3 regions of the Brevibacillus sp. NPDC058079 genome follow, and region 1 is predicted to be linked to each of the others. Evidence: riboswitches for the same ligand, from Rfam matches in the RefSeq annotation. Region 1 holds a riboswitch; each other region holds the start of a gene.

Region 1 (10,202 bases):
AGATCGCATGGATGGCGATTCGAGATTCTCTCGTGCATGAACTGAACCATTCCATTCAACTTCTGAGCGAATGGGTACTAGATACCGACGAAAATATTCGCCGCTTTGCGGTAGAGGCCACACGCCCACGAGGTGTCTGGTGTAAACATATTGACGCATTGAAAAATGAGCCTGCTCGCTGCCTGCCTTTGCTCACGCCAGTGAAGTCAGATCCATCTAAATATGTTCAAGATTCTGTAGGGAATTGGTTGAACGATGCGAGTAAATCACAACCAAGCTGGGTGATACAGCTTTGTGACGAGTGGCTAAGCATCTCTGATTCAAAGGAAACGAAAAGAATTGTAACCAAAGCGAAAAGAACCATCCTGAAGACCCAAACCGAAAAGAAATGATGAACCGAATCACATATTTATCCCAATTTTATTTGTTGAATTCATTATCCGAGGAAAGTTTGCGCTTAATCGATCAATTAACCTCCTTAACCCCTTTCCCCAAAAATACGTGCACTCAAACACCAGAAACTTTTTCAGAGGGCTTCTACTTCATCAAAGAGGGGAAAGTACGTTTATATAAAGTAAATCGGGATGGTCGGCAGTTTACATTTGATATCCTTGGGGAAGGCAATGTGTTTGGAGAAGTGGATTTGCTCTCATTAGGTACACGGGAGATGTATATAGAAACCATCGAAGACTGCCTCATTTGTAAAATGAGCAAAGCAAAATTTGAGAGCTACATAATCGAACACCCGCAACTGATGATGAAGATCATGAGGCTCATTAGCGATAGAATGGTTTCGATCAGCCAAGCAGCCGAAAATCTTGCCCTTCTCCCTTTACAAGATCGCATTATTTCCACGTTAGTAAGGCTTGCCGACCAATTTGGCAATCCTAACAGTTCTGCGTTTCAACAAATTGAGTTACCTCTTTCCCATCAAGAGCTCGCCCATTTTGTCGGGGCATCCAGGGAAGCTGTGACGGTAGCATTACGTGCTTTAGCAAGAGAAGAACTAATTCAAACAGGCTTTAAAACCATTTCCATTCATCGGGACAACATTTTAAAGAAGATGTAATCCAGTTTACATCTTTCCCTCCAAAAGAAAGATATCGTAAAGCTATGGCTTCTACTATTCTTTCGAAAAAGAGGGGAACGACATATGGATAAACCACATTTTCAGAGCCTGCGCGAAGAGCTAGATTATACAACCATTCAAATAGCAGACTTCCTCACTCGTGAAGTAACAGATTCATTTACAAGATCAATCGAGGAGCTGAGGATCTCTGGACAGGCAAAGGGCTTACCGATTGGTTCGATGGCGCCTGATTTCACATTGAACGATCACACTGGCAAGACCATTACCTTGTCGGAAGAAATCGTAAAGGGTCCCATCGTCCTCACGTTTTTCCGTGGATCATGGTGCCCCTACTGCAATTTGGAGCTGCAAGCATACCAAAAACAGATCGATACGATAGCCTCTCTGGGTGCCCAATTGTTTGCCATTAGCCCACAATCTCCTGCACACTCTCTTACTATGCAAGAGAAAAACGGACTGAGCTTTCCCGTGTTATGCGATACCAATAACCAGGTAGCAGAAAAATATAAACTCAAATTCAGACTGCCTGATTCTTTACAGGATACCTACCGATCATTGGATATTGATCTCAAGCATTTTAATAGTGACGATTCTTGGACGCTCCCCATTCCTGCTACTTATATCCTCGACAACCAGAGCGTAATCCGGTTAGCATGCTTAGATCCAGATTACAAAAAGCGAATGGAGCCAACTGAAGTTTTAGACATTCTGCGTACCCTAACCTAACGCCTATATAACGAAGAACCAGTTGATACCACAACTGGTTTTTTGTACGTCTAAGCTTTATAAACAATTAGTTTCTTTTCCCTACCAAAACTTGACAAAGATATATCTTTTGGCTTATATTTTGCATGATTATATCTAGCAAAATTCGACACACTTTTACAAGTTTTGCTAAAAAATGCAAAAGGCAAAGTCATCGAAAGGTGGCGACGCAAAACCACGGGTCTACAGTCTTTGACCATGATAGCCGGGTTGCCATCATCTTGAGACCATTTTTTTTGATGTTGGTAGCTTCGGTTGTTCCATTTCAATGGAACGGCCTTTTTTTGTGTTTCGTTTTTTGAAAGGAGGATGAAAGCACTTTCATTTTCGTAACGGATGGAAAAACATAACTTTTGAGACGTCAAACATACACAACACGGTAATCAGAAAATGATGGAGTGGGGAAGTTATGTACAAACAAGTAGAAACCGTACAAGAGTTAGCAAAATTTCATGAAATCAAAGAAACAGTATGGACAAGCATGGGCTTCGAGATGGAGTACGCGAAAGAAGGCTCCGCACAATTCCTCTTAATTGCCGAAGACGGTGAAGCAGGTGGAACATTTGAAATGACGCCCTTTTCCGAATCAAATGCTTATATGAAATCACTTTTTCAGGATGTTGTTACAGAAGATATGAAAGTAATGGAGGTAGACAGTCTTGCTGTTTTGCCGAAATACCGTGGACAACTAGGGCAAAAAGGAATTTGCTTGATGATAGATTACGCTGAAAAGCATGATTATACCCACGCAATTGGGGTAGCAGATCCGACTTTTTTTTCGTTCATTAACAAGAAGTATCAAGTAAAAGCGACTCAAACCAAAGATATCGTCTTTTACAAAGGGGCCGATGCTATTCCGACCCTCTTTCATCTAAAAGATGTCTATGACAATAAGCACGATCCGAAATATTCCTGGTACAATTCGTCGTCATCCAACCAAGTAAAAGTCGAGGTAGGTGGGTAACATGGATAACATTGATAACATTGATCTATTGAGAAGAAGAAACAATTGGGTCGTAATCGTATTTGCAAGTATTATTACGGTTGTTCAGGTCTTAAACCTTTTTCTAGGCGTATCGTACACATTCGTTTTCACGATACTGGGTATTTTGTATGGTGTGCTGGCACCTTTTACTTACATCTCCAATCGCCCGAGCTTCCGTGAAAAAGCAGCGCCCTTCATGAAGTTTTTCAACTTCGCCGTAATCGGGATCTTCATGTTCATCGTAGTTGGACTAGACCCGCATATGATCAATATCATGACCATTATGTTCTTTGTAGCAGTCATGGGGATTTATCAAGACCGACTCATCAATATTTTGACGATTGTATCGACATTGGGTATTGTCTCTTACTACTTCCTGACACAGAGAGAAACGATTTTCCATTCGACTAACAATCTTGATCTGATGTACTTCCTGCTTACCTTCTGCTTCGTCTCTGTCACGAGCATGATGCATGCTGTATTCAATAACAAGCTGCAAGAGGAAAGTGAGCAACAAAAGCAAGAAGCGATTGCCTCGAAGGAATCTTTGCAACGTGTTCTGGATCAAATCAATGAATCACTCACCTCTATGCAAGACTATCAAGAGAATTTGAACCAGGTGACGGACGGCGTGAATGTTCGAGCAGTCGAAACCGTCGCTTCCCTGCAAGACATTATGGAGTCCTTTACGGTCCAGACCAGCAATACGGACGAGCTGCGTCGGGAAATGAGCTCGACGAATCTGCAAGTTGAGGATATGACTCGCTCTGTTACAGAGATGCATGAGTACGTAGAATCGACCAAAGAAGCCACTAGCGAGAGCGGCAAACGCATTGGCAACATCGGCAATGACTTTGAACGATTCATCACGGACATCCAAGGTACGAACCAACTGATTCAAGAGCTCAATAAAGAAACCGAATCGATTGGGAAAATCATTCAAACCATTTCCGAGATTTCTGCACAAACCAATCTGTTGGCACTCAATGCCACGATTGAAGCGTCTCGCGCAGGCGAACACGGCCGAGGATTTGCTGTCGTAGCAGATGAAGTACGCAAGCTGGCTGAATCCTCCAAGCTATCCTCTGAGTCGATCTCGAGCCTGCTGATGACCATTCGCGAAAAAATGAAGCTGGTATCGGATATGATTTCCGAGTCACAGACTTCTTTTGAGAAAAATAGCGAGGGCATCCTCGAAGTGCAAGAAATGTTCACCAATGTAGACAACTACATGCAAAACTTTGCGGATAAAACGAAAAACCTGCAAGAGTTCATCATCCATGTTCACAGCATGATTCAGGAAGTCGGCGCAAAAGTAGAAGTCAACGCAGATATTACCGACAAGAACAAAGAGAGCCTGGAAGAAGTGCTTGTTCTCGTTTCTGAGCAAAAAGACGAAGTCGTTAAGGTTTCTGGCGGCTTTGAAAAAATCGAACAACAGATGCGTGGTCTCCATATGTAACCTTCCTGCAACCGCCTTTCACGGGCGGTTGTTTTCTTTTCTCATTTTGTAACTGAATAGATATATAATGTAAATATTCTGATATTTATGTTCTTTTACAATGAAAGGAGGCACATCATTGATGGATGCACGAATCGAAACAAAAACGATTCAAACAGATCGATTGCTTGTTTCCCACCTGACAGCAGGCGTACCGGAAGGAGAACCGCTTCTCCTCATTCACGGCAATGCATCAGCCAACTTGTTCTGGGATGATACCATTGCGGCTCTATGTGACCAGTACCGTGTGTATGCACCTGATATGCGTGGCTATGGAGCAAGTGAAGCATTGCCTATCGATGCAACACGCGGTTTGCGAGACTGGTCGGATGACCTTCATTCGTTTATTCGGGCATTGGACTTGCCAACACCTATCCATCTTGCCGGCTGGTCTTTGGGTGGAGGGATCGTGATGCAGTTTGCCATCGATCACCCGCAGGAAGTCCGCTCCCTGATTCTAATCGCCCCCATGTCCCCTTACGGCTTTGGTGGAACCAAGGATATAGCTGGCACCCCTTGCTACAGCAGCTTTTCAGGCTCGGGTGGAGGAGCCGTCAACTCCGAGTTGGTTAAAAGGATAGCAGCCAAAGATATGAGTAATGAATCTCCCTCCAGTCCTCGCAATGTCATGAATCAGCTTTATTTCAAGCCCCCGTTCCAAGTCGGCCCAGAGCAGGAAGACCGTTATGTGAGCGCGATACTCTCTACGAGAACGGGAGAAGACTTTTACCCTGGTGCTTTTGAATACGTAAACGATTGGCCCGGTGTTGCTCCTGGGACGACAGGGATTACGAATGCGATTTCTCCCAAATACGTAAATTTGTCCGGTATTGTCCAGATTGAGCCGAAGTGTCCGATTTTATGGATTCGCGGTGCGGATGATGCCATTATCTCGGATCAGTCACTTGCTGATTTCGGTACGCTGGGCAAGCTTGGCTATGTCCCCGGATGGCCAGGGGAAGACGACTATCCCCCGCAGCCAATGGTCTCCCAAATTCGTGACGTGCTCGAACAGTATCAACGCGCTGGGGGTTCCTATCAGGAGATTGTCATGGAACATGTGGGGCATGCTCCACACATCGAGAAAGCAGCGGAGTTTATAGAGCTCATTCGAAAAACCGTCAGGGCATGACCCTGACGGTTTTCTTTTGCGAATCATTGGTTCCGCCGATAGCTGCATCCCCGTCCAATTTTGACCAGATTGGGTGAACATCCAATCAGCCTTACTCGTGAGAATGCCATTACATTACTTTTAGCCTCGATCGCTTTAGAAGAATTGGGGCTCGGTCATATCGTCAATGCGGAAGCAGAAAAGATTCAGTATGCACTCGGAACGATGCCAGGATTTACTCAGCCTGTATCGCTCAGTGATTTATTACTACTGAATACGAGTGTTCAAAATATGCTACAGACAGTCATTCAAAAAGAGATGCTGCTCTGCGATACTCTAACGAGAATACTAGACTCCGAAGTTTCTACAGGGTCAACTGGATTAACCGGACCACCCATATGTAAACAGGGCTATTTCGGCGTATCTTTCTCCGCTTTCGATACCTTCAAATTAAATTCTCTTTCCTGTTCCTCGATAATCGCTCGATCCTCTGCATTATCTCTCACTACTTTTTGCGTCAAAATCGATCCAACTGCTACCAGAAGCATACATGCGATATAATACCCCTTTTCGTGCAGCTGAAGACCTGTTGCATTGTATAAACCGATGGAAAATAGCAGTACACCTGCGCCCAATGTAAAGTATGCCAAGAAAGTGAAGGCTCCCGTGTTGCGCATCCGATGCTTTTGTGGATACATAGTAACATCCCTCACATTTTGTTCATGTGGCTCATGCAAGCAAATATAAGTCAACCGGACGATTTCTCGCCCGGTTGCCTCTATGATTACTTCACAGCTTCCTTCTTGCCAAAGAAAGTACGCAATGCCTTATATACCTCGCCCTTTTCCCGAATGACACAATGCATGAATTTCGGCTCTTTGATGTGGCGATATGCTGACATGAGGGTTGAATGACGATTATACTGATTCACTTCGCCATAGCCGAACATGTTGCATCTCTCCATGAGCTCTTTTACCAGCTTTACGCAACGCTCATTGTCAGACGTGAGGTTGTCGCCATCGGAAAAATGGAACGGGTAAATGTTGTACTGCGATGTTGGGTAGCGGCTATCGATGATCTCCAACGCTTTCTTGTAGGCAGAGGAGCAGATCGTCCCCCCGCTTTCCCCTTTCGAGAAAAAGGTGTCCTCCGTTACTTCCTTCGCATCCGTATGATGGGCAATGAAGACGATCTCGACTTTTTCGTACTTGGTGCGCAGAAAACGTACCATCCAGAAGAAGAAGCTGCGGGCGATATACTTTTCAAACACGCCCATCGATCCGGAAGTATCCATCATCGCAATAATGACAGCATTGGAATGTGGCTTGATGATCTCTTCCCACGTCTTGAAGCGCAGGTCATCATCGGTGATCCCCAGCTCCATATCACTGTAGCCTGCCAGCGCATTTCGGCGGATGGCTGCGATCAGCGTACGTTTTTTATCAATGTTGCCCATCAAGCCTTTTTTCCTGACATCATTGAACCGAGTCTCTTCCACGACGATTTGTTCCTCGTCTTTTTGTTGAAGGTTCGGCAGCTCCAGCTCGGCGAAAAGCATCTCCTGCAATTCTTCTACGCTGATTTCAGCCTCGTAGTAGTCTACACCTGGCTGATCACCCGCTCCCTGACCTTTTCCTGGCCCTTGTGCCGGATCGCCGTCACGGGCTACGACATCGCCTACTTTACTATTTCCTTTACCTTGACCGCCATGTTTTCCCTTTTGGAAGTTAAAACGCAATCGGTATTCATCCAGGGAGCGAATAGGGATCTTAATAACTTCCCGACCATTCGACATGATGATGTTTTCTTCGCTGACGAGATCGGGCAGATTTTTTTTGATCGCTTCTTTCACTTTTTCCTGGTGTCGATTTTGGTCCTGGTACCCTTTGCGGTGCAGCGACCAGTCTTCCCGGGAGACAATGAACGATGATTCATCTTTCATGCCGTCTCCTCCTAGCAACTGGCGCAATCTGCGCCGAATATGACGTGCTCCTCATGTCGCCAAAGTTCCGTCATCTGTTCAACAGGCTACCCACATAGCGCAGCAGCTCATTTGCGCAAACTGGGCAATATTGATGCTCTTCGATAAGACGCTTGGTGACCTCATTAATCTTCTTGAGCTGATGCTCATCTGGTGTTTTGTTCGAGGTCGTAATCTTGACGACATCCTTCAGATCGGCAAACAGCTTCTTCTCGATAGCTTCCCGCAGACGATCATGCGTGCTGTAGTCAAAACGCTTCCCTTTACGCGCATAGGCCGAGATACGGATGAGAATTTCTTCACGGAAGGCCCGCTTGGCATTTTCTGAGATGCCGATTTGCTCCTCGATAGAACGCATCAGGCGCTCATCTGGATCCATCTCCTCACCTGTAACGGGGTCACGGATTTTGTTCATGTTGCAATAAGCTTCCACATTGTCCAAATAGTTATCCATGAGCGTTTTTGCCGACTCTTCGTAGCTGTAGACAAACGCCTTCTGCACTTCTTTTTTCGCCAGCTCGTCGTATTCCTTGCGCGCGATAGAGATGAAGTTCATATACCTCTCCCGCTGCTCCTTGGTGATGGATGGATGCTGGTCAAAGCCTTCTTTTAGTGCCCGGAGAATATCAAGCGCATTGATGCACTCGGTGTCGCGGCGGATCAGTGCACTGGAGATACGGTTGATGACATAACGCGGATCAATACCGGACATTCCTTCATCGGAATGCTCGTTACGCAGCTCTTCCAGATCGGCTCCCTTGAAGCCTTCCACCGATTCACCGTCATACAGCCGCATCTTTTTCAGCAAGTCGGCCCCTTGCTTTTTCGATTCTTTCAGGCGGGTCATAATGGAAAAGACTGCTGCTGACCGGAGCGCATGCGGTGCAATATGCACATGCCCCAAGTCGGATTGCTTGATTAATTTTGCGTATATTTTTTCTTCGTCACTGACACGCAGATTATACGGCATCGGCATGACGATAATCCGAGATTGCAGTGCCTCATTTTTCTTATTCGCAATAAAAGCCTTGTACTCCGATTCATTCGTATGCGCAACAATCAGCTCATCTGCAGAAATGAGGGCAAAACGACCTGCCTTGAAGTTCCCTTCCTGTGTCAGCGACAGGAGATGCCACAAAAATTTCTCGTCGCATTTCAACATTTCCTGGAATTCCATCAATCCGCGATTGGCTTTGTTCAGCTCCCCATCAAAACGATACGCACGCGGGTCGGACTCAGAGCCGTACTTCGTAATCGTCGAAAAGTCGATGCTCCCCGTCAAATCAGCAATATCCTGTGACTTCGGATCGGAAGGGCTAAATGTACCGATCCCGACACGATTGGCTTCGGAAAACAAAATCCGGTGAACAGGGAAATCTTCGATGCACCCTCCGAATTCGTTCTCCAACCTCATCCGGTTATAGGGCGTCAATTCCCCTTCAATCTTGATTCCCAGCTCTTCTTCTACCTCTGGACGCAGCTCGTGCGGGATAAGATGAAGAGGTTCTTCGTGCATGGGGCAACCATCAAGTGCAAAGATCGCTCCGTCTTCCGTCCGAGAATACTCTTCCAGTCCTCGCTTGAGCATCGTTACGAGCGTAGACTTACCGCCACTGACAGGTCCCATCAAAAGCAAGATGCGTTTGCGAACATCCAGACGACGTGCAGCCGAGTGGAAATATTCCTCCACTAGGCGCTCAACAGAACGATCCAATCCGAAGATTTCTCGACTAAAAAATTGATACGAACGTGAGCCGTCCTCGTTCTCTTCAACCCCCGCGCTTTTAATCATGTTGTAGACGCGTGAGTGCGCCGTCTGGGCTATTTGCGGATTTTTACGAACCAGTTGCAAATATTCGGCGAATGTTCCTCTCCACATCAGGTTTTCTTCGCGGGCCCGGTGCTCAGCGATCCGTTTTAAAATGTCCATGTTCGACACTCCTCCCTCTTAAGCCCTCTCTCTTCCCAACGACAATGTACTCTCATGTATATGTCCGCCTGCGGTCACGCATTCACGTGCAAGCCGTTTTCTCCGGTTGCCAACAGGCTCTTACAGCCTTTACATATGTGTATGCGAGACATCTGCACAAGTTTCAGCAATCTTCCCATAAAAAATCCGTCACATTGCTTTTTAACAGCTTGGAAGATTACGGAATTGTAAGGTTTACCGTGCGTAGCTGTAAGTTGATTCGATGGTTTGTAAGCCCATCTCCCCTGTAAAATACAATCATAAGCAACATACACGGAGGCCAAGACGGATTGGCATAAAATAACAGGAGGAACGATCATGGATATTCAAGTAGAACGCATTCAAGTGAAAAAAGGACTTTATTTGACTGGCATCGCGAGCTTGGTGATTCTTGCGATATTCATTTACCAAGCAGTGACAGGGATGGAACTCGATACGGGTGAGAAACTGAGTGTATATATTGCGCTAAGTGCTTTTTTAAAGCTCGTGTATGACTATCGAAAATTGTCACTCACAAGGGCGCAACAGCTTTAATTCGTTTGCAAAGTGGGCAGGCTACGCTATAATGGGAGTAGTTTGTTTACGAAAGGAGCTGTCAAACGTGGGTACATTTATCGTAGCATTGGTCCTCGGAGCTTTTCTGTTTTTCATGCTGACAGCGGGCTACAACGAAGACAAAACCTGGAACATGTAAGAAGCATCCAGGGGAAAAAAGCAGGCTGCCTACTGTGGCAACCTGCTTTTTTTGTTTTCTTGTTATTTCTTATTCTCTTTCTTTTCTGCTTTCTTCGCTTCGATTT
Region 2 (10,202 bases), on a different contig from region 1:
ACTGGTACGATTCTATGTGCATTGACTATCGGTTTGTCAGGAGTATTGGCTGGATGCGGATCATCTGGTAAAGAACAGTCTACAAGTACAGGTAGCACTTCTCAGCCAGCAGCGTCTACAGCAACCAGCGGCCCTGTCCAAATTGATTTCTGGTATGCGTTGGGTGGCGTTCGTGGGAAAACAATTGAGGATATGGTCAAAAAATTCAATGAAACACATAAAGATATTATCGTCAAACCAACCTACCAAGGTGCGTATCAAGAGAACCACTCCAAAGTTCTGGCATCTGTAGCAGCGAGTAACAATCCAGATGTCACGATGGTCGAGATCGCTTCGATCGCAGCATTTGCGGATGCAAAGGTTTTGGAAGATTTGACACCCTACTCGCAAGGGGATGAGAAGAAGTACATTCCTGGTCTTATGAAAAACTCTTATTGGAATGACAAACTGTACGCAGTACCATTTAACCGCTCCACTCCACTGCTGTACATCAACCGTGATATGTTAAAGGAAGCAGGACTTGATTCAAACGGTCCGAAAACATGGGATGAGCTCGTCAGCTTTTCTCAAAAGCTGAGCAAAAAAGAAGGAGACAAAATTACCCGGTACGGCTTCTCGACACCTGTTGATATCTGGTTCTACGAAGCGCTTGTTTTCCAAGGCGGGGGCAACATCCTGAGCGAGAACGGCAAGGAGCTGACGATCAACAACGAAGCAGGAAAAGCACCGCTTGAGCTCTGGTCCAAAATGGTGAAGGAAGGCATCATGAAAAACCCTCCAGGAGAGAACTACAATGCGTGGGATGTAGCAGAGCAAGACTTCCTGAATCAAAAAGTGGGCATGATTTTTACCTCGACAGGTTCCTTGACGGAATTGAAGAAAAATGCCAAATTTGACATGGGTGCAGCTTTCTTGCCAGCCAATAAAACGTTTGGTACGCCAACGGGCGGTGCGAATCTCGTGATGCTGGCGAAGTCGACCGATGCGGAGAAAAAAGCAGCGTGGGAGTTCATGAAGTGGATGACGGATACCAAGCAAACAGTTCCGTGGTCAATCGCTTCCGGTTATATGCCTGTCACGACAGAAGCAATTGATTCGGCTGAAATGAAGGCATTCTACGAAAAAGATCCAAACTTCAAGGTCGCAGTAGAGCAACTGCAATACGGCTATCCTCGTCCAATGGCTCCAGGCTACAAAGAATTGCAGGATGTGATTCAAAAAGAACTACAGCGTGCGATGCTCGGCCAAGCGACTGTAGATGAAGCGATGCAGGCGGCGACGGAAAAAGGCAGCAAGCTTTTGAAAAAATAACAGAATCGAAGCGATAGAGGAGCTGGCGAAATGAACATTTGTATGGCACATCGCGGGTGGTCAGGCAAAGCCCCGGAGAATACAATGACAGCGATTCGACTGGCTTTGGCAGAGCCAGCTATCAAAGCAATGGAAATTGATGTTCAACTGACGCGTGACGGTGTTCCGGTGCTGATTCATGACTTTACGCTGGAACGCACGACCAATGGCCGCGGTCTGGTCATGAATCATACCTTGGCGGAGCTGCGTGAGCTGGATGCAGGGAGCTGGTTTGGCGACAAATTTGCGGGCGAGCGAATCCCTACACTAGAGGAAGTCCTGGTCGCAGTAAAAGGTCGCTGCACGCTAAATATCGAGTTGAAAGCAACAAGTGACATATACCCTGGTATCGCAGAAAAGGTGCTCGCGCTTTTGGAAAAGCATGAGATGAAGCAAGCGGTGCATGTGACTTCATTTGACCATGATTTGATCCGTCACGTCCGCACGCTCGATCAAGAAGTAGAGACAGGCCTGATTGTATATGGCCGCCCTGTACTCATGCTGGAACAGATGGAGGCAGCAGGTGCTACGATTCTCTCCATGGGATATCCGTTCCTGACTCGTGAGCTAACTGTAGCCGCGATCGAAAAAGGCTTCAAAGTCATCGCGTGGACGCTGGATGATCCGAAGCATATCCGCGAAGTCATTTCGTGGCATCCTCAGGTTCAAATTTGCACGAACCATCCTGACCGGATGTGGGAGTTTGTGTAAGCGCAAGCAGGAAAGAGCCGCCGGGCAACATGCCAGGCGGCTTTCCATGTTTTCGTTGTTTGGACTATATCTTGAATTTGCTTACATGCGATTGCAGTTCTTCGGCTATTTTTGCCAGAGAAGTAGCTGATGAATTGACTTCTTCCATAGCTGCCAGCTGTTCTTCTGTAGCGGCCGACACGCTTTGTGTTCCGTCAGCAGAATTCTCCGCTACTCCTTCAATGACACTGACCAATTCTACCACCTGTTTGGTGCCAAAAGACATTTGCTCAGAATAAGCCTTTACTTCTTGAATTTGGCTTGCCACCTGCGTGACAGCATCTTGGATCTGTTCGAAGGACTTGCCTGCATTGTTAACAACCGTAAGTCCAGTGGCGACCTCTTTGGTGCCCTGTTCCATCGAAAGGACAGCCTGGTTTGATTCGAGCTGAATCGTCGTAATCAACAGTTTGATCTGTTGCGCGGATTGCGCGGACTGTTCAGCCAATTTGCGCACTTCGTCTGCCACAACGGCGAATCCGCGCCCCTGTTCACCAGCTCTCGCCGCTTCAATAGCTGCGTTAAGCGCTAACAGATTTGTTTGTTCAGCTATGGCGGTGATGACTTGTACGATTTGTCCGATTTCCTGCGAGCTGTTTCCTAATCGTTTGACGATATCAGCAATGTTACCGACAGTGTTCTCGATCGATTGCATCTGGCTGATAACGACCTGAAGGGCCTGATTGCCTTCCACTGCAATTTGGGAAGCGTCCAAAGCCGATTCGGCAGCTTGCTGTGCATTCGTGGCAACCTGCTGAGCCCCTGTTGATACGCCTTGAATGGCGGTGACACTTTCCTCTACACTCTTCACTTGCTTTTCCGCACCATAAGCTACTTCCTGAATCGTTATTGCGATTTGCTCGGTAGCCTTGCTCGTATGGTCGGCGTTGACCGACAATTCCTCTGCTGAAGAAGCAAGATCTGAAGCTGTATCATTTACTTGTTGAATAATTGTTCGCAGGTTGAGCACCATTGTGTTTACTGATTGGGATAGCTGTCCAACCTCATCCTTGGTTCGAATTTGCAAGGGTTGTACAGTCAGTTCACCCTCGGAAATGCGGTTAGCCACAGAGGCAACTGCCGCAATAGGGCGTGAGATTTGCCGGGAAACAGCGTATGCGATTGCGATCACGACAGCAACAACAACGATGACAATGATCGTAACCATGGTGGTAACGGAGGAAACCGCAGACGTTATGGATTCGACAGGGATATGCAGATACAAACCAAAGTTGGTCTTGGGAATGGGGGAATAGGTGACTACGTATTCCTCGCCATTGTCCGAGTAGCTGTATGAGCCCTTTTCTGTTTTTCCTGATTTAAGGATTTCCATTAATGGTTGCGGCAGAGAGGATTCCTCAAGCGGTTTTCCGATCAGATCCTGGGTAGGATGGTACTGAATCTGGTTCTTGTTATCAACGAGAATCGGATAACCATCGTTGCCTACTTTCAAATTCTTGAGAAATGTAGCTGTGAAGTCATCTACATTGACGAGCCCCGTCAAGACACCAAGCTTCTCATTGTTTTTTGCTTTTACAGGGGAAGCGACGATGATGGAGCGATTGCCGGTTGTCTTCGCAACAAGAACATCGGAGAAGCTGGGTTTGTCCTGCATACCGTCTTTGAAGAATTGGCGCTCGCTTAGATTGATTCCAACGCTTTTGGGGAACGTATCAGCCGTTACTTTTCCATCGCTTGCGATATACGTATTTCCGTCATACAGTTTCATTTCCTCGGTAAACTTGCGGATGAATTCATTTTTTGCCGCTGCATCATCGGATTGAATATCTGAGGTACGGGCTAAAATCTGAATTTCTGTCATACGCCGGTCCAGATATTGATCCATAGCTATGGCCGTACTGGAAGTAAGGTCAACATAGGATGATTTTTGTTTATCAATCAGAATGGATGAAAAGCTGTTCGTGATAAACACCGAAACGGCAGTAAGTGGAATGACGGCCACGATGAGAAACCAAAGGATCATTTTGTTCCTGAGTTTGTTGAACAAAAACATAGGATTGTTCCACTCCTAATCCGTGATTAAGATATTTCTTTCCTTGTGAAAAGCTGTCTACCACCAGGAAATATAATAAAGGTAGACTGCTGAGATTAACTCAGCAGTCTGACAAAATATCAATATCCCATTGCTGCGCCTTCACCGCGAGGGTCAGCACCGCCAAATTTTACATTAGTTTGCGGGTCAATCAGGATTGCGCCGGACTGTCCCATCGTATCGGTATAGGCTGCTTCCAGCTTTTCGACTGGATGTCCACGTTTAATTAACTCGTCCAGGACTTCTTGAGGGATGCGGCTTTCCACCTTGAGATTGTTGGAAGCAGATCCCCAGTTGCGTCCATGCAGCCATCTTGGCGCTTCGATTGCGTCTTGCACGCTGAAACCAAAGTCGATGATACGCGTGACGAGAGCGGCTTGCGTTTGCGGCTGTCCTTCTCCCCCTTGTGTTCCGTAGAGAAGATAAGGCTTGTCCCCTTTAAAGAGCATAGCTGGGTTAATTGTGTGGAAGGTGCGTTTTCCTGGTTCCAAGTGATTGATGTGTTTAGGATCCAAAGAGAAATAGCTTCCGCGGTTTTGCAAAAGGATGCCCGTATCTTTCGCTACGATACCGGAACCCCAGTCAAAATAGTGACTCTGAATGATGGACACTGCATTTCCATCCTTGTCGACGATCCCGAACCAGGTTGTATCGCCTTTTGGATCAAGCGGTTCTACGGATTTGGCGGCTTGTTTCATATCAATGCGCGCTGCTAAATCTTTCCCGTGCTGCTTGGACAACAGCTCATCCACAGGGATATCCACAAAGGCAGGGTCAGTCAGCCATTTATCGCGGTCAGCAAAAGATTGTTTGGTAGCTTCCACAATCGTGTGATAGTAATCGGGTGTTCCTTCACCCATGCTCTTGAGGTCAAAATTGTTCAAAACATTAAGAATAGAGAGCGAAGCCATGCCTTGGGAGTTAGGCGGAACGTTGTACGCTTTATAACCACGGTAGTCTACCGAAATTGGATCTGCCCAAGTGGAGGTGTGCTTCTCAAAATCCTTCAACGTGAGCAATCCACCGTTGGCTTGCATGTCTGCTACGATTTTTTTAGCAACTTCTCCTTTATAAAAACCGTCAGCACCTTTTTTTGCAATGATTCGCAAAGTATTGGCAAGATCCTTTTGTTTGAGAATCTCGCCTGCTGCATAGGGATCGCCGTTGGGCTTCAGGAATGTTTTGCGGAATCCATCAAAACGTTGAAGATTCTTCAAGTCATTGTCAGTTGGATCTGTTGCGTATTTCGTCCAATATACTTGGTTGGGGGAGACTGGATATCCGTTCTGGGCGTATCCAATGGCAGGCTCCAGCAGTCTGTTCCATTGAAGCTTACTGTTGCCCATGCTTTTATGGGCGTAGTTGTACGCCTCCCACCAGCCGGAGACGACACCAGGGACAGTGTTTGCCGATTCATAACCGCGGGACGGGATTTTTTCGTAGCCTTTGTTTTTGTAATAGTCGATGGTTGCTTTTTCGCCTGCACGACCACTGCCGTTCAGCGCCTTCAGCTCTTTTGTTTTGGCATTGTAGATGAGCCAGAAGTTATCTCCGCCAATGGTTGTGTAATGAGGATAGACGACAGCTAATGTGGAAGCGGCTGTAATTGCAGCATCTACTGCATTTCCACCGTCTTCCAATGTCTTCAGGGCCGCAGCCGTAGCCAGATAGTGAGGAGTCGTCACCATTGCGTTCGGTGACATCGATGTTGGACGGTTAGCAGCTTGTGCTCCAGAGAACGTTGATAGCCCGATGACAGCAGTCAGCGCGACGGTCGAGAGTTTCTTCCAGAATGACATTCCTATGAAACCTCCTTCATGATGAATAGAATAATAATTCATTAAACCGGCTATCCGCTGTTGCCTCACCTCCTTTAAAAACTAAAAATACACAAACATACAAAAATAGACAAAAATAGACATTATGAGCGCAAAAAAAGACCAATGATATAGGATCATTGGTCTCGTCCTACATCAATACTTCGGTAGCTGGCAAGCGTGTCCGCTGTTGCGGAGGTAGCCCCTGTAGCTTTGCGTCGCCGGATTTCCCCGGGTATGCCGTTTCGATATCAATGGATGAAGTAGAAAATTGACACATATACTGATTCGATCGTTGTGGGAAAATGTTCCTAAAACTCCGTTTGCCAATAATATAGACTATTTACCATTTGTGGTAAATAAGAAAAAATATTTTAATCCAGAAAAATAGTGAGAAATGTTATGGGGAAGGTTGTTTTTCGCAGACATTCACACACCTCCTGGGGCAAAACTGCTTATGATGATAAAAAGGCACATTCGCCAAGGAGTGAAACAAAGACCATGATGCATCCCGATACAGAATTGCGCTATATCAACGATGAGATCGGGTACGGTGTGTTTGCGACAAAGTTTATCCCAAAAGGAACGATTGTATGGGCACAGGATAATTTGGACCAGGTATTGGACCCTGTATTTGTGGAAAGACTTGACTCATTACGAAAACAGGACGTACAAAAATACTCCTTTAAGAACCAGTTCGGAAAGTACATTCTTTGTTGGGATAAGGCAAGGTACGTGAACCACAGCTTTCATGCGAATTGTGTGCCGACCATGTATGATCTGGAATTGGCTGCACGGGATGTTTTGCCGGGTGAAGAGTTGACTGATGATTATGGGACGTTGAATCTGGATGAACCTTTTGATTGTTTGCCCGAGTCCGACACGGACCGCTCCCGCGTAATGCCCGATGACTTGCTTCGGTATTACCCGCAGTGGGATCGGATTGCTGCGGAAGCATTCCAACGTTTCAATCATGTTGAACAGCCTTTGCTGCATCTGATTTCCCCGAAGCATCTCGAAACGATTCGTGGGATCACGGAGCAGCGCTTAGCCATTGATTCTGTCATTCATCTGTATTGCAGGTCACAATGGCAAACGAGGCAGCAATGGAAGACGTGAGCGGGTCGGTCAACGACCCGATTTTGTTGAACTCTGAGTAGAGAATCAGTATTATGGAATGTAAAGGTGAAGTGAAAGGTTGATTTCATTGGAAAACAAGGTAGCGGCATCCAATTTTATCCGCAATATCATGATTGATGACTTGCAAGAGGGCAAAGTAAAGGAAATCATTACCCGCTTTCCCCCAGAACCGAACGGGTATCTTCATATTGGACATGCAAAAGCAATCTGCCTCAACTTTGAGTTGGCACGTGAATTTTCCGGCAAGGCCAACCTTCGATTTGACGATACCAATCCGGTAAAGGAAGACATCGAATACGTAGAGGCCATCAAAAGGGACGTTCAATGGCTGGGCTTCGAATGGGACGGGTTGTTTTTTGCATCTGATTACTTTGAAGAGATGTACAACCGTGCGGTGCTGTTGATTAAAAAAGGTTTGGCTTACGTAGACGATCTGTCTCCCGAAGACATGCGTAAAATGCGTGGAACATGGACAGAGCCAGGCACAGATAGTCCGTTCCGCAATCGATCTGTGGAGGAAAACCTGGATCTGTTTGCACGGATGCGCCAAGGGGAATTCAAGGACGGAGAAAAGGTGCTGCGTGCGAAAATCGATATGGCTTCTCAGAACTTCAACATGCGTGATCCGGTTCTGTATCGAATCTCCCATGCAACGCATCACAACACGGGAGACAAATGGTGCATCTATCCGATGTACGACTTCGCTCATCCGTTGGAGGATGCCATTGAGGGCGTGACACACTCCCTGTGCTCACTGGAATTCGAAGATCATCGTCCGTTGTATGACTGGGTAGTCCGCGAGTGCGAAATGGAGAAGGTACCACGCCAGTACGAATTTGCTCGCTTGAACCTGACCAACACCGTTATGAGTAAACGCAAGCTGAAACAGCTTGTCGATGAGAATGTAGTAGACGGCTGGGATGACCCGCGCATGCCAACCATCGCAGGCTTCCGTCGTCGCGGCTATACACCAGAAGCGATTCGTACATTCGCTCGTGAAGTAGGGGTAGCGCGCGCTAACAGCACGGTTGACGAGAAAATGCTGGAGTATTTCATCCGTGAGGACCTGAAGCTGAAGGCACCACGTACGATGGCTGTTTTGAATCCGTTGAAGGTCGTCATCACGAACTATCCGGAAGGACAAGTCGAGATGCTTGAAGCGGAGATCAATCCAGAGAACCCAGAGATGGGCAATCGTCAAATTCCGTTCTCCCGCGAAATCTACATTGAGCAGGATGACTTCATGGAAAACCCGCCGAGCAAGTATTTCCGCCTGTTCCCGGGAAATGAAGTGCGTCTGAAGCACGCGTACTTCATTAAGTGCAATGACATCGTGAAGGATGCAGATGGCAACGTGATCGAGATCCATTGCACGTATGACCCTGAGACGAAGAGCGGCAGCGGTTTTACAGGTCGCAAGGTAAAAGGTACGATCCACTGGGTGGATGCAACCAATGCAGTTCCTGCTGAATTCCGTCTGTACGAGCCATTGATTATGGATGATGAAGACGCAGAGGGCACATTCCTCGACAACGTTAACCCGAATTCGTTGGAAGTGCTGCAAGGCTATGTGGAGCCAAATATGAAAGAAACCAAGCCACAAGACAAGTATCAATTTTTCCGTCATGGCTATTTCAATGTCGATTCGAAGCATACGACAGATGATAAGCTCGTATTCAACCGGATTGTATCGTTGAAGAGTTCCTTTGAACTGCCAAAAGCATAGGAAATACCCATATAAATCAAGCGCTGCTGTGCATGGAGAACCCGTGTGCAGCAGTGCTTTTTTCTTTCGTGATTATAAATCAGCGTGTATAATTATTCTGTTACAAAAAGGGGGACAGGCAGTGAACGGGAAAGCAGAACTAACACGTAGTTTGAAGTTGCGACATATTGTCGTAATTGGACTGGGCTACATGGCCCCGATGGCCGTTTTTGACACCTTTGGCATTGTTTCTGGAGATACGGGGGGGCACGTTCCTGCTGCTTATGCAGTCACACTTCTTGCGATCCTGTTTACGGCGGCAAGCTACGGAAAGATGGTACGGCTATTCCCTTCAGCAGGGACCGCATATACGTATACGCAACAAACGATTCATCCCTATGCAGGATTTTTGGTAGGATGGGCGTCTTTGCTGGATTATTTATTTTTACCGATGATTAACGCCTTGTTGACGGGAGTATACCTATCATCCGTGTTTCCTGACGTGTCGACCGCGTGGTGGATTATTGGTTTCATTGTATTGGTGACGGGGTTAAACGTATTTCGCGTAACGGTAACTGCATCCGTTAACTCGATTCTGGTGCTGTTTCAAGTCGTGGTCGTCGTGTTATTTGCGGGATTGGCAATCCGTGTTCTGATGCAAGGTGACGGGCTTGGGCAAGTATTCAACCTGCGTCCATTTGTGTCACCGGATATGTCTGTCATTGCACTGCTTTCTGGTGCGTCGATTCTTTGCTTTTCCTTCCTTGGCTTTGATGCAGTAACCACGCTAACGGAGGAAACCGTCGATGCAAAAAAGACGATTCCTCGCGGGATTATGCTCGTAGCAATCGCAGGAGGAGCGTTGTTTATTACGGCATCTTATTTCATGCAATCATTATTTCCTGATGTTTCGGTATTGTCTGATCCAGAAGCGGCCTCTGCGGAGATTGCTTTGTTTATCGGTGGGACGATCTTTCAATTGGTGTTTTTAGCGGCAGCGTTGTCTTCGACACTAGCATCCGGGCTCGTATCTGTCACGAGCGTAACGCGCTTATTGTACGCAATGGGACGAGATGGATTTTTGCCGCGACGCTGGTTCGGTTATGTACATCCGAAGCTGAGAACTCCCTTGCTTAACGTCCTGCTGGTCGGAGCGTTGATGCTGCTCGCTTTGTATATGGATTTGTTAACGGCAACTTCCTTTATTAACTTCGGCGCTCTGATCGCCTTTAGCTTTGTGAACATCAGCGTAATGGCATACTATTTCCGCAAACAAAAGAACAAGCATATCAAGGATTGGTGGGGCTTCGTGTTGTCTCCATTCATCGGGACAACGTTCATCGCCTTTCTATGGGTCAACCTGGAAGCAACGTCCATGATGCTTGGC
Region 3 (10,202 bases), on a different contig from region 1:
ATCTTCCGGATGTGGTCGTATTTCCGCAGACGGCAGAGGAAGTCAGTCAAATCATGAAGCTGGCCAACGAAAAGCGCATTGCGGTAACGCCGTTTGGCATGGGGACCAGTCTGGAAGGCCACGCGATTCCATATTCGGGCGGAATTAGCATGGATTTTTCCTTGATGAACCAAGTGCTGGAGGTGCGACCGAAGGATTTCCTCGTGAGAGTCCAGCCCGGTGTGACGCGCACTCAGCTCAATAAAGAATTGAAAAAGCATGGTTTGTTTTTCTCCGTCGATCCTGGCGCGGACGCGACTCTGGGTGGGATGGCTGCTACAAACGCTAGCGGAACAACCTCTGTCCGCTATGGCGTAATGCGTGATCAGGTGCGCGATCTGGAAGTGGTGACGGCGGACGGACGTATCATCCGTACAGGGAGCATGACAGCCAAATCCTCTTCAGGCTACCATCTTACTGGGCTGTTTGTCGGGTCGGAGGGAACGCTTGGTGTATTCACAGAGCTGACCTTGCGTGTTTACGGCATCCCTGAGGCGACAACGGCGGCGCGTGCCAGCTTCCCTTCCGTGCAGGATGCTGTCGATACCGTCGTGGATATTCTCGGAGCGGGTATTCAAGTAGCGCGAATCGAGCTGGTTGATGAACGTTCCATCCAACAAGTGAATCTGTACAAAGAAACGAGCTACCCGGAAGCACCGACGCTGTTTATCGAGTTCCACGGCAGTGAACAAGGGCTCGCGTATGATATCGACTTTGCGCAGAACATCGCCGATGGACATGGCTGCACGCAGTTTCTTTTTGAAACTGATTCGAAGGCGCGGACGCAGCTCTGGGATGCTCGTCATAACCTGGCGTATGCCTTCCTGCACAAATCCCCCGGGAAAAAGCTGATGGTGACAGATGTTTGCTTGCCGATTTCCGAACTGGCAGGAGCAGTTGTGGACGCGCGGCAAGCCATTGATCGCGCTGGGCTGGATGGAGCGATTGCAGGCCATGTCGGGGATGGGAACTATCACGCTATCCTGATGATCGACCTGAATGACCCCGAAGAAGTGGCGCGTGCCGAGGAAGTAAATGCCCATCTGGTGGAATACGCATTGAGTCGGGGAGGAACCTGCACCGGAGAACATGGTGTGGGTGTGGGGAAAATCAAATACCAGCGCAAGGAACACGGAGAAGCACTGGACGTTATGAAAGCCATGAAGCATGTGCTGGACCCGAACGGTATTTTGAATCCGGGAAAAATTTTCGAGAAATAACAGAGAGCCTGCATTCTGAACGTTTGTCGGAATGTGGGCTTTTTCTTTTGCGTAATGTGTCGAAGAGGAGAGGAGAAAAAGGAAAAATGCAGAATGTAGAAGATTGGTAACTGGTGCATTACATTCTGGTGTGGCAGGGAGGCAAGCATGAAGTCTATTGTTGAAATTGCCAAGATTGCAGGTATCGAAGAACAGCATTTGGAGCTATACGGAAAGTATAAGGCCAAACTATCAGATGAGCTATGGGAGCAAGTGAAGGATCGCCCTGATGGCAAACTGATTCTTGTTACAGCGATGAACCCTAACCCGGCGGGAGCAGGCAAGACGCTTACGACGATTGGTCTGTCACAAGCATTAAATTATCTCGGGAAGAAAACAATTGCAGCGCTTCGCGAGCCGTCCTTGGGTCCTTGCATGGGGATCAAAGGAGGCGCAACCGGAAGTGGCCAAGCACAAATTCTCCCGGCTGATGAAATTAACCTGCATTTTACAGGGGACATTCATGCGATTACAGCTGCTCATAACTTGTTGGCAGCGATGATCGACAATCATATTTTCCATGGCAATCCGCGTGGGCTCAATCCAAAGAAAATCGTCTGGAAACGGGCAATGGACATGAACGACCGCGCACTGCGTAACATCGTTGTTGGTCTGGGTGACGGCAATGGAATGACGCGTGAGGATGGCTTCATGATTACGACCGCGTCGGAAATCATGGCGATTTTATGCTTGAGTGAGAATCTAGCAGACTTGCGCGAGCGGTTGAACCATATCATTATTGGTTACGATTTTGATGATCAGCCAGTACGGGCAGAAGAAATCAACGCGGTCGATGCGATGTGCGTTCTCTTGAAGGAAGCGATCAAGCCCAATCTCGTACAGACAATCGAGGGAACTCCAGTCATTATTCACGGCGGACCTTTTGCCAATATCGCGCATGGGTGCAGCAGCGTGATCGGAACCAAGATGGCCTTGAAGCTGGCGGATTACGTGGTAACAGAGGCGGGCTTTGGTGCGGATCTGGGAGCAGAGAAGTTTTTTGACATCAAGTGTAGAAAAGCAGGTCTGACTCCATCGGCTGCTGTCGTGGTCATTACGGTTCGTTCGTTGAAATACAACGGCGGCGTAAAAGTACCTGACCTCGCAGTGGAGAACTTGTCTGCTCTGGAAAAAGGCTTCGAAAACGTCAAGCGCCATCTGGAAAACCTGGAGAAGTTCGGTGTGCCAGCAGTGGTGGCTATCAATCATTTTGCGACGGATACCCAAGCAGAGGTCGATGCCGTAATTGCGCTGTGCCAAGCGGCCGGAGCCGAAGCGGCGCTGTCCAAAGTATGGGCAGAAGGAGGAGCTGGCGGTGTCGAGCTAGCTGAAAAAGTGACTCGTGCAGCAGAGCGTCCTTCATCCTTCCGATTCTTGTATGAGGAAGACCTCAGCATAAAAGACAAGATTGAAACAGTCGTGAAAGAAGTATACCGTGGATCAGGGGTTGTCTTTTCGCCGCTTGCATTGAAAACGATGCAAAAGGTAGAAGAAATGGGCATGTCCCATCTGCCTGTGTGCATGGCGAAAACACCGTACTCCTTTACGGATCGCGCTGATCTGTTGGGGGCACCTGTTGACTTCACGATTCAAGTGAGCGAAGTGCGCATATCAGCAGGAGCTGGTTTTATCGTCGCACTGACCGGAAGCTTGGTTACGATGCCAGGCCTCCCGAAAAAGCCGGCTGCGGAATCGTTATATGTAGACGAGGATGGGCAAGTGATCGGATTAAGCTAATCAAAAAAGTTTGACAAAACGCTGACAACTGTAAAAGGTTGTCAGCTTTTTTTCCATTTCGAGGTTTATTAGCGGAAAGTTATGGGAAATGAAAGGTGAGATTGAAAAAAAGTGGACTTAAATTGAAAAAACAACAAGGAATGACAAAGGCAAACCTGCTGAAAGGTAGGGACGCAAAGCCACGGGTCTAAGGACGGAAGTCAAATGACTTTCGCAGCTAGGACAGCCGGGTTGCCATACCGTAGTCATGATGGGCTGTCGGTGGGCAGTCTTTTTTTTGTTGAAAAAAGAGAAGGGAGAAGTGATTCGGTATGAGAAATAGTTTGAAGAATAAGCTAATTATCGTTTTGTGCCTGCTGTTGGTTATTAGTTTGGGTACGGTTTGCGGTGCAAGCTATTGGAGTGCTTCCAATCTTTTAGCAGACAGTCTGGACAAAGAAGCTGAGTTGTCAGCTAGCAATCTCTCGATTCGTATCGATGGTTTCTTTCAAGAAAAAATTGAGATTGTAAGTACGATCGGAGGGTTGATGTCGGCTGATCAAAATGTCGAATTCGACCTGAAACTCATTCAAGAAGCCCAAAAGAAAAACCCTGAGTTTGAGACGTTCTTCTTTTCGCATGACTTAAGTGGTAAGAAAGTGATCAATTTCATGGGAGAAGTGACCGACATCTCGGATCGTCCGCATATTAAGGAAGCTAGTAAAGGGGAAGGGAAGGTTGTTGTCTCCGAGCCAGTCATTTCGAAGCGGACAGGGAATAACATCGTGACCCTTGTCGTTCCATTGATGAAGGACAATCGTCAATACGGTTATATCGGTTCTACTATTCCTATTAATGAAATCCAAAAAAAGGTGTCCGAGGAGAAATTTGGAGAATTCGGCTACGCCTTTTTAGTAAGCAAAACAGGAACATTTATTTATCATCCGAATAGCGAGTACATTCTGAAGGAATCGATTCTCGACTTGGGGATTCTTGAGCTTCAGACTGCTTTCGAAGATATCAAGCAAGGGAATCATGGAATCGCCCAATATATATACGAGAATACAGAGCGATTTGCTTCCTATTCTCCTACCAGTTTGAACTGGGGCGTATACATCACTGCACCTGTAGCGGAGCTGCATGCGCCTGTCGATCAACTGTCAGTCCGATTGATGGTTATTTCCCTCATCGTGTTGGCAATTGGGGTTCTCCTCGTTTATTTCTTAGCTGTACGCATGGTGAAACCAATTGAGCGTCTGAATCACGCAGTAAATGTAGTGGCGCAGGGGAACTTGAGAGAGACCGTAACGGTTGATGGAAAAGACGAGATTGCCGTTCTGTCCCGTGACTTTAACCAGACCGTATCGCACTTGAAAAATTTGATCGAAGACGTATCTCTGTCATCTGATCAAGTACAGCAGTTTAGTCAGGAAGTATCCGAAGGCATTAAACAAGCGACGGAAAACATCAACCAAATCGGTTTGTCTATTGCACAGATTTCTGAGGGAGCAGAGGCGCAAGCCACCAGCTCGCAGGATGTCGCGTTGTCTATGAATGACATGGCAGCAGGCATCGTGAAAATCGCGGAGACGTCTGCATATGTTTCAGAGGCTGCCCAGATAGCAACAGAGCAGGCAGAACAAGGAACTGCTGTGGTAGAGCAGGCAGTTCTCCAGATGGGAAGCATTGGCGAGGGAACATCGAAGGCGACAGTAGCCATCGAGCAGCTCAACAATCGTTCCAAAGAAATCGAAGGCATTCTCGATACGATCAGTCAGTTGACCTCGCAAATCAATTTGCTTGCCTTGAACGCTTCGATTGAGGCAGCACGTGCCGGCGAGCATGGACGTGGGTTTGCTGTCGTTGCCGGAGAGGTGAAAAAACTGGCGAACCAATCCGAAGAATCCGCATCCAAAATCGCGATGCTGATCGGGGAAATCCAGCAGGATACTCATCATGCGGTAGAGGTCATGACCGCGGGCAACCAAAACGCACAGCAAGGTATTCAACTGGTTGAAGAGGTTCGTGAAATCTTCGGGCATATTTTGGAATCTTCCCGTAACGTTGCCGCGCACATTTTGGAAGTATCCGCAGCATCTGAACAAATGTCAGCAGGCTCCCAACAGGTGAGTGCTTCTGTAGATGAAATGCATAGCATTGCGAAACATGCTTCACTCGACGCGCAAACGGTGGCAAAGGCAACCGAAGAGCAGCTTCAAGCCATCCAGGAAATTGGCCAGTCTGTCGAGCGTTTGAACGCAGTGGCAGAAGAATTACAACAAGGAATCGGCAGGTTTACTGTGTAGGAGGCAGCTCAACAGGTTGTAAGTCCTCTTTCTTTGAAAGGGGGGATGCCATTAAGGGATGATGGAGTTTGTTTCTGATAACTAAATTCATTACCGTTTAACAGGAGGAGAAACCAGATGAAAAAATTTACAAAAACAATCTTGGCGAGCACACTCGCTGCAACAATGCTCATGACATCAGGAACAGGTGCTTTTGCCGCAACAGCGGTTAAGCCTGTCACAACCGTAGCTGCTGAAACTGCTAAAAAACCGCAAGCGAAGAAGTTTGAATCCCGTTTGGATGAAATCATCGCGAGAGGCTACATCCTCGTAGGTACTCCGGGGGACTACAAACCGTTTACATATTTGAATCCGAAAACAAACCAATTCGAAGGTTACGATATCGATGCGATGAAAGAATTCGCAAAAAGCCTGGGAGTAGAGGCTCGTTTTGTCCAAACCTCTTGGCCGACACTGATGGACGATCTCTTGGCAAATAAATTCGATATTGCTGTCGGAGGCGTTACGCGCAACACAGACCGCCAGAAAAAAGCACACATGAGCGATCCTTATATTATGTTCGGTAAAGCTCCGCTCATTCGTGCAGAAGACAAAGACAAGTACAAGAGTGTAGCAGACATCAACAAGCCAGAGGTGCGCATTGGTGTGAATCCAGGTGGCACCAACGAAAAATTCGTTCGTGAGCATCTGACAAAAGCAACTGTAACGGTTGAACAAAACAACCTCGACATTCCTGGTCTGGTAGCAAGCGGTAAGTACGATGTGATGATCACAGATACGCTGGAAGCGATTGTGTATTCCAAAGCAGATTCCCGCCTGTATCCAGCTCTGACCGACAACCCGTTCACAAAGAGTGAAAAAGCGTACATGATCCATCGCGGAGACACCATCTTCGCTAACTACCTGGATCTGTGGATGGACGAGATGAAACTGCAAGGAATGTTCGATGAGCTTTACAACAAATGGGTAAAATAATTCCATGACAGACAAGCAGCCCAGTCCTGGGCTGCTTTCTTTTTTTTACAAACTGAATCAGCACAAATTGGGACGATTTGGGTATATATGCAGTTTGCTTTTTCAAGCATTGCATGGTACGATTACAGCTATGTTCTTTAGGGTGCTACGTACAATCGGGGATAAAAGGGCATGTTCCGGATCGTAAGGAATAGTGCCCTTTTTTATGAGAATTTTATATATGAAGGTATTGATAAAGGAGACTGACATTCATTGGCGACTTTTAATGATTTTGGCTTACATCACTCCATTGTTAGAGCTTTGAGCAATATGGGCTTCGAAGAGGCTACAGCGATTCAGGATCAAACCGTTCCAGTAGCGTTGCAAGGACGCGACCTGATCGGTCAGGCGCAAACAGGTACTGGTAAAACGGCTGCATTCGGTATTCCATTGATTGAACGCTTGGATGAAACAAGCGGAAACATTCAAGGGGTTGTATTGACTCCTACTCGTGAGCTGGCTGTTCAGGTTGCAGAAGAGATTAATAAAATTGCCCAATTCAAAAACATCTCTGCCCTGCCAATCTACGGTGGTCAAGACATCACGCGTCAAATCAAGGCGTTGAAAAAACGTCCACAAATCATCGTAGCAACACCTGGTCGTTTCATGGACCACATGAGAAGAAAAACCATTCGTCTGGATGCCATTGAGGTTGTTGTTTTGGACGAAGCGGATGAAATGCTGAACATGGGTTTCATCGACGACATCAAGGAAATCTTGAAAGAGGTTCCAGACAATCGTCAAACGCTGCTGTTCTCAGCTACGATGCCGAGAGCGATCCAAGAAATTGCGCAACAGTTCATGAACGAACCAACCATAATTCAAGTGAAAGCAAAAGAAGTAACCGTGCCAAACATTGCACAGGAATACATGGAAGTAGCTGAAAAGCAGAAGTTCGATGTACTGTGCCGTTTGCTGGATATTCACTCCCCTGAGCTGGCTATCATTTTCGGTAGAACCAAGCGCAGAGTTGATGAGCTGTCCGAAGCCCTGACCAAGCGTGGTTATGGTGCAGAAGGTATCCACGGTGACTTGAACCAAGCGAAACGCGACAGCGTGCTCCGCAAGTTCAAGGAAGGTACGATCGAAGTACTGGTAGCGACTGACGTGGCTGCACGTGGCTTGGACATCAGTGGTGTAACGCATGTATTTAACTTTGATATTCCACAAGACTCCGAGAGCTACGTTCACCGTATCGGTAGAACGGGACGTGCTGGTAAAACAGGTCTGGCAATCACGTTTGTGACTTCCCGTGAAATCGACCATCTGCGTCTGATTGAGCGTACAACGAACCGTCGCATGGAGCGCCGTGCGGTTCCTTCGATGGCTGAGGCTTTGGAAGGTCAACAAAAGATGACGGTAGACAAAATTCTCGAAGCATCTGGAAGAGACGATCTGTCTGCTTATAAAACGCTGGCAGAGCAATTGCTGGAGGATGTCGATTCCGTAACACTCGTTTCCGCAGCACTCAAGCTGTTGACCAAAGAGCCAGATATGACTCCAGTTCGCCTGACAGAAGAGGCTCCTCTTCGTGTAGGTAAGAAAAAGCTACCTCCAAAAGGAAAAGGTGGCTTCGGTTCCGGTTCCGGTTTTGGTGGAAAGCGTCCATCTCGCCCACGCAATGGCGACTCTCGTCCACGCAGTGGTGACTCTCGTCCACGCAGCGGTGACTCTCGTCCACGCAGTGGTGACTCTCGTCCACGCAGCGGTGACTCTCGTCCACGTAGCGGTGACTCCCGTCCACGCAGTGGCGAATCTCGTCAACCACGCAGCTAAGAATCGAGCGGTATAGTAAGCAAAGACTGGTGTGCACTTGTGCGCATCGGTCTTTTTTTCATGTTGACCTGCCTGCGAATATTTAGGGTGATCTGTGACAAACTAGGAGTGTTTTGGCACGGATTTTTCGCGCAGGGAGAGAGTGCACGCATGAGGAAAACAGCCATTGGAAAGTGGGCTGGTATTTGGCTCGCCGTATTGGGTGGGGGGATGTCGGTTCATGCAACTGGACATTCCCTTGATCAAGCGAAGGAGATTTCTGCGATTATCGAGCCAACAGACATTACCAAAGAGGACGCCATACGAATCGCCTTGCAGCAGGTAAAAGGGCGGGTTGTCCATGTTGAATTGGAAAAAGACGAAGGTGTTCTCGCGTATGAAATTATTATTCTCACCGAGCAAAATCAGGTGTTTGAGATTGATGTCGATGTGAAGACCGGAAAAGTGATCAAGGTTGAATCGGAAAATTTGTAAGGAGAAGGCTTCTGCAACTGGGCAGAGGTCTTTTTCCTATGGGCAATTAAGTTTTGGCAACAACGACTCAGACAAATTCGCGCTTTGATTTTGTTGTTACCCCCTATGAAAACGCTTTATATTTGAGGTGTACACATTATCATTTTAATCATGTCAACATCTCATAAATAGGGGTAAAGGAGGGTGCAGTATGGAGAGCGTGGAAACAAAAAACACTTCGGGTGGAATACGGGTCTCGGTACAAAAGTTTGGACGGTTCTTGAGTGCGATGGTGATGCCAAATATCGGTGCTTTCATCGCTTGGGGATTGATTACCGCTTTATTTATCCCAACGGGTTGGCTGCCTAACGAAAATTTGGCCAAACTGGTTGGACCGATGATTACGTATTTACTGCCACTGCTGATCGGTTATACCGGCGGGAAGATGGTCCATGATGTTCGAGGCGGGGTCGTAGGTGCCGTCGCTACGATGGGGGTTGTCGTAGGTGCAGACATCCCGATGTTCCTGGGAGCCATGATCATGGGGCCTTTGGGCGGCTGGGTCATGAAAAAAGTGGACCAATTGTTCGAAGGAAAAATTCGTTCCGGCTTTGAAATGCTAGTGAATAACTTTTCCGCTGGTATTGTGGGCGGGTTACTGACACTTTTGGCTTTCCAAGCAATTGGGCCTGTCGTTGTAGGCTTGAGCAAGGCGCTTGCAGCGGGTGTAGAAGTCATTGTAGGTGCAGGATTGCTGCCGCTTGCCAGCATTTTCATCGAGCCAGCGAAGATCCTGTTTCTGAACAATGCGATTAACCACGGTATTCTGAGCCCGATCGGTCTGGATGAAGCGGCGAAGCTGGGGCAATCGATTTTCTTCCTGCTTGAATCCAATCCGGGGCCAGGTCTGGGAATATTGTTGGCATACTGGCTTGCTGGCAGAGGCAGTGCCAAGCAATCCGCGCCAGGTGCTGTCATCATTCACTTCTTCGGGGGTATCCACGAAATTTACTTCCCGTATGTGCTGATGAATCCGCGTCTGATTCTAGCGGCCATTGGTGGCGGGATGGCTGGTGTGTTTACCTTCACGCTGCTTGGCGCAGGATTGGTGGCGCCACCGTCTCCAGGTAGTATTTTCGCTTTGATTGCAATGGCTCCACGTGGTGGATTGCTACCGGTACTGGCTGGTGTGTTGGCAGCGACTGTCGTGTCCTTCCTCATAGCGTCTGCTCTCTTGAAAATGAGCGCGAAGACAGACGAAGATGAACTAGAAAAAGCGACAGAAAAAATGCAAGAGATGAAAGGCAAAAAAGCACAGGCACAAGAAGCGGTAGAAGCTCCAGTGAAGCATGAGGTAGCTGCTGCTGACGTGAAAAAAGTTGTCTTCTCTTGCGATGCGGGAATGGGCTCTAGTGCGATGGGTGCGGCGTCCTTGCGTAAAAAGTTCAAGGATGCGGGACTGACCGAGATTACGGTCATCAATACGGCGATCAACGACATTCCAGGTGACGCTGATATTGTCATTACGCACAAGTCTTTAACAGAAAGAGCGCAGGTCAAAGCGCCTTCTGCGGAGCATATCTCCATTGAAAATTTCTTGAATAGTCCCGAGTATGACAAGTTGGTCAAACGCCTGGGG

Evidence for each region. Region 1 has a riboswitch for cyclic di-GMP ahead of ACFVS2_RS23770 (N-acetyltransferase). Riboswitches for the same ligand answer to the same signal wherever they lie in the genome.
Region 2: linked by a shared signal. The riboswitch ahead of ggt (gamma-glutamyltransferase) and the one ahead of ACFVS2_RS23770 (N-acetyltransferase) in region 1 are both predicted to bind cyclic di-GMP.
Region 3: linked by a shared signal. The riboswitch ahead of ACFVS2_RS24450 (methyl-accepting chemotaxis protein) and the one ahead of ACFVS2_RS23770 (N-acetyltransferase) in region 1 are both predicted to bind cyclic di-GMP.

What each region holds. Positions count from the first base shown of each region.
Region 1 is NZ_JBHVSO010000008.1:311,710-321,911, forward strand. It holds gene ACFVS2_RS23755 (DNA alkylation repair protein) at 1-392, shown strand, start outside; gene ACFVS2_RS23760 (Crp/Fnr family transcriptional regulator) at 392-1,069, shown strand; gene ACFVS2_RS23765 (peroxiredoxin-like family protein) at 1,154-1,816, shown strand; cyclic di-GMP riboswitch class I at 1,990-2,073, shown strand; gene ACFVS2_RS23770 (N-acetyltransferase) at 2,265-2,819, shown strand; gene ACFVS2_RS23775 (methyl-accepting chemotaxis protein) at 2,812-4,302, shown strand; gene ACFVS2_RS23780 (alpha/beta hydrolase) at 4,424-5,473, shown strand; partial or broken gene ACFVS2_RS34610 (alpha-helical endospore appendage domain-containing protein) at 5,543-5,794, shown strand; gene ACFVS2_RS23785 (YiaA/YiaB family inner membrane protein) at 5,863-6,150, opposite strand; gene yhbH (sporulation protein YhbH) at 6,237-7,394, opposite strand; gene ACFVS2_RS23795 (PrkA family serine protein kinase) at 7,465-9,363, opposite strand; gene ACFVS2_RS23800 (hypothetical protein) at 9,721-9,936, shown strand; gene ACFVS2_RS23805 (hypothetical protein) at 10,159-10,202, opposite strand, start outside.
Region 2 is NZ_JBHVSO010000009.1:226,523-236,724, forward strand. It holds gene ACFVS2_RS24850 (ABC transporter substrate-binding protein) at 1-1,311, shown strand, start outside; gene ACFVS2_RS24855 (glycerophosphodiester phosphodiesterase) at 1,342-2,061, shown strand; gene ACFVS2_RS24860 (methyl-accepting chemotaxis protein) at 2,126-4,114, opposite strand; gene ggt (gamma-glutamyltransferase) at 4,234-5,952, opposite strand; cyclic di-GMP riboswitch class I at 6,134-6,222, opposite strand; gene ACFVS2_RS24870 (SET domain-containing protein) at 6,472-7,089, shown strand; gene ACFVS2_RS24875 (glutamine--tRNA ligase/YqeY domain fusion protein) at 7,169-8,836, shown strand; gene ACFVS2_RS24880 (APC family permease) at 8,958-10,202, shown strand, end outside.
Region 3 is NZ_JBHVSO010000009.1:137,125-147,326, forward strand. It holds gene ACFVS2_RS24440 (FAD-binding oxidoreductase) at 1-1,259, shown strand, start outside; gene ACFVS2_RS24445 (formate--tetrahydrofolate ligase) at 1,407-3,035, shown strand; cyclic di-GMP riboswitch class I at 3,174-3,274, shown strand; gene ACFVS2_RS24450 (methyl-accepting chemotaxis protein) at 3,347-5,320, shown strand; gene ACFVS2_RS24455 (transporter substrate-binding domain-containing protein) at 5,438-6,295, shown strand; gene cshA (degradosome RNA helicase CshA) at 6,548-8,110, shown strand; gene ACFVS2_RS24465 (PepSY domain-containing protein) at 8,261-8,584, shown strand; gene ACFVS2_RS24470 (PTS mannitol transporter subunit IIBC) at 8,775-10,202, shown strand, end outside.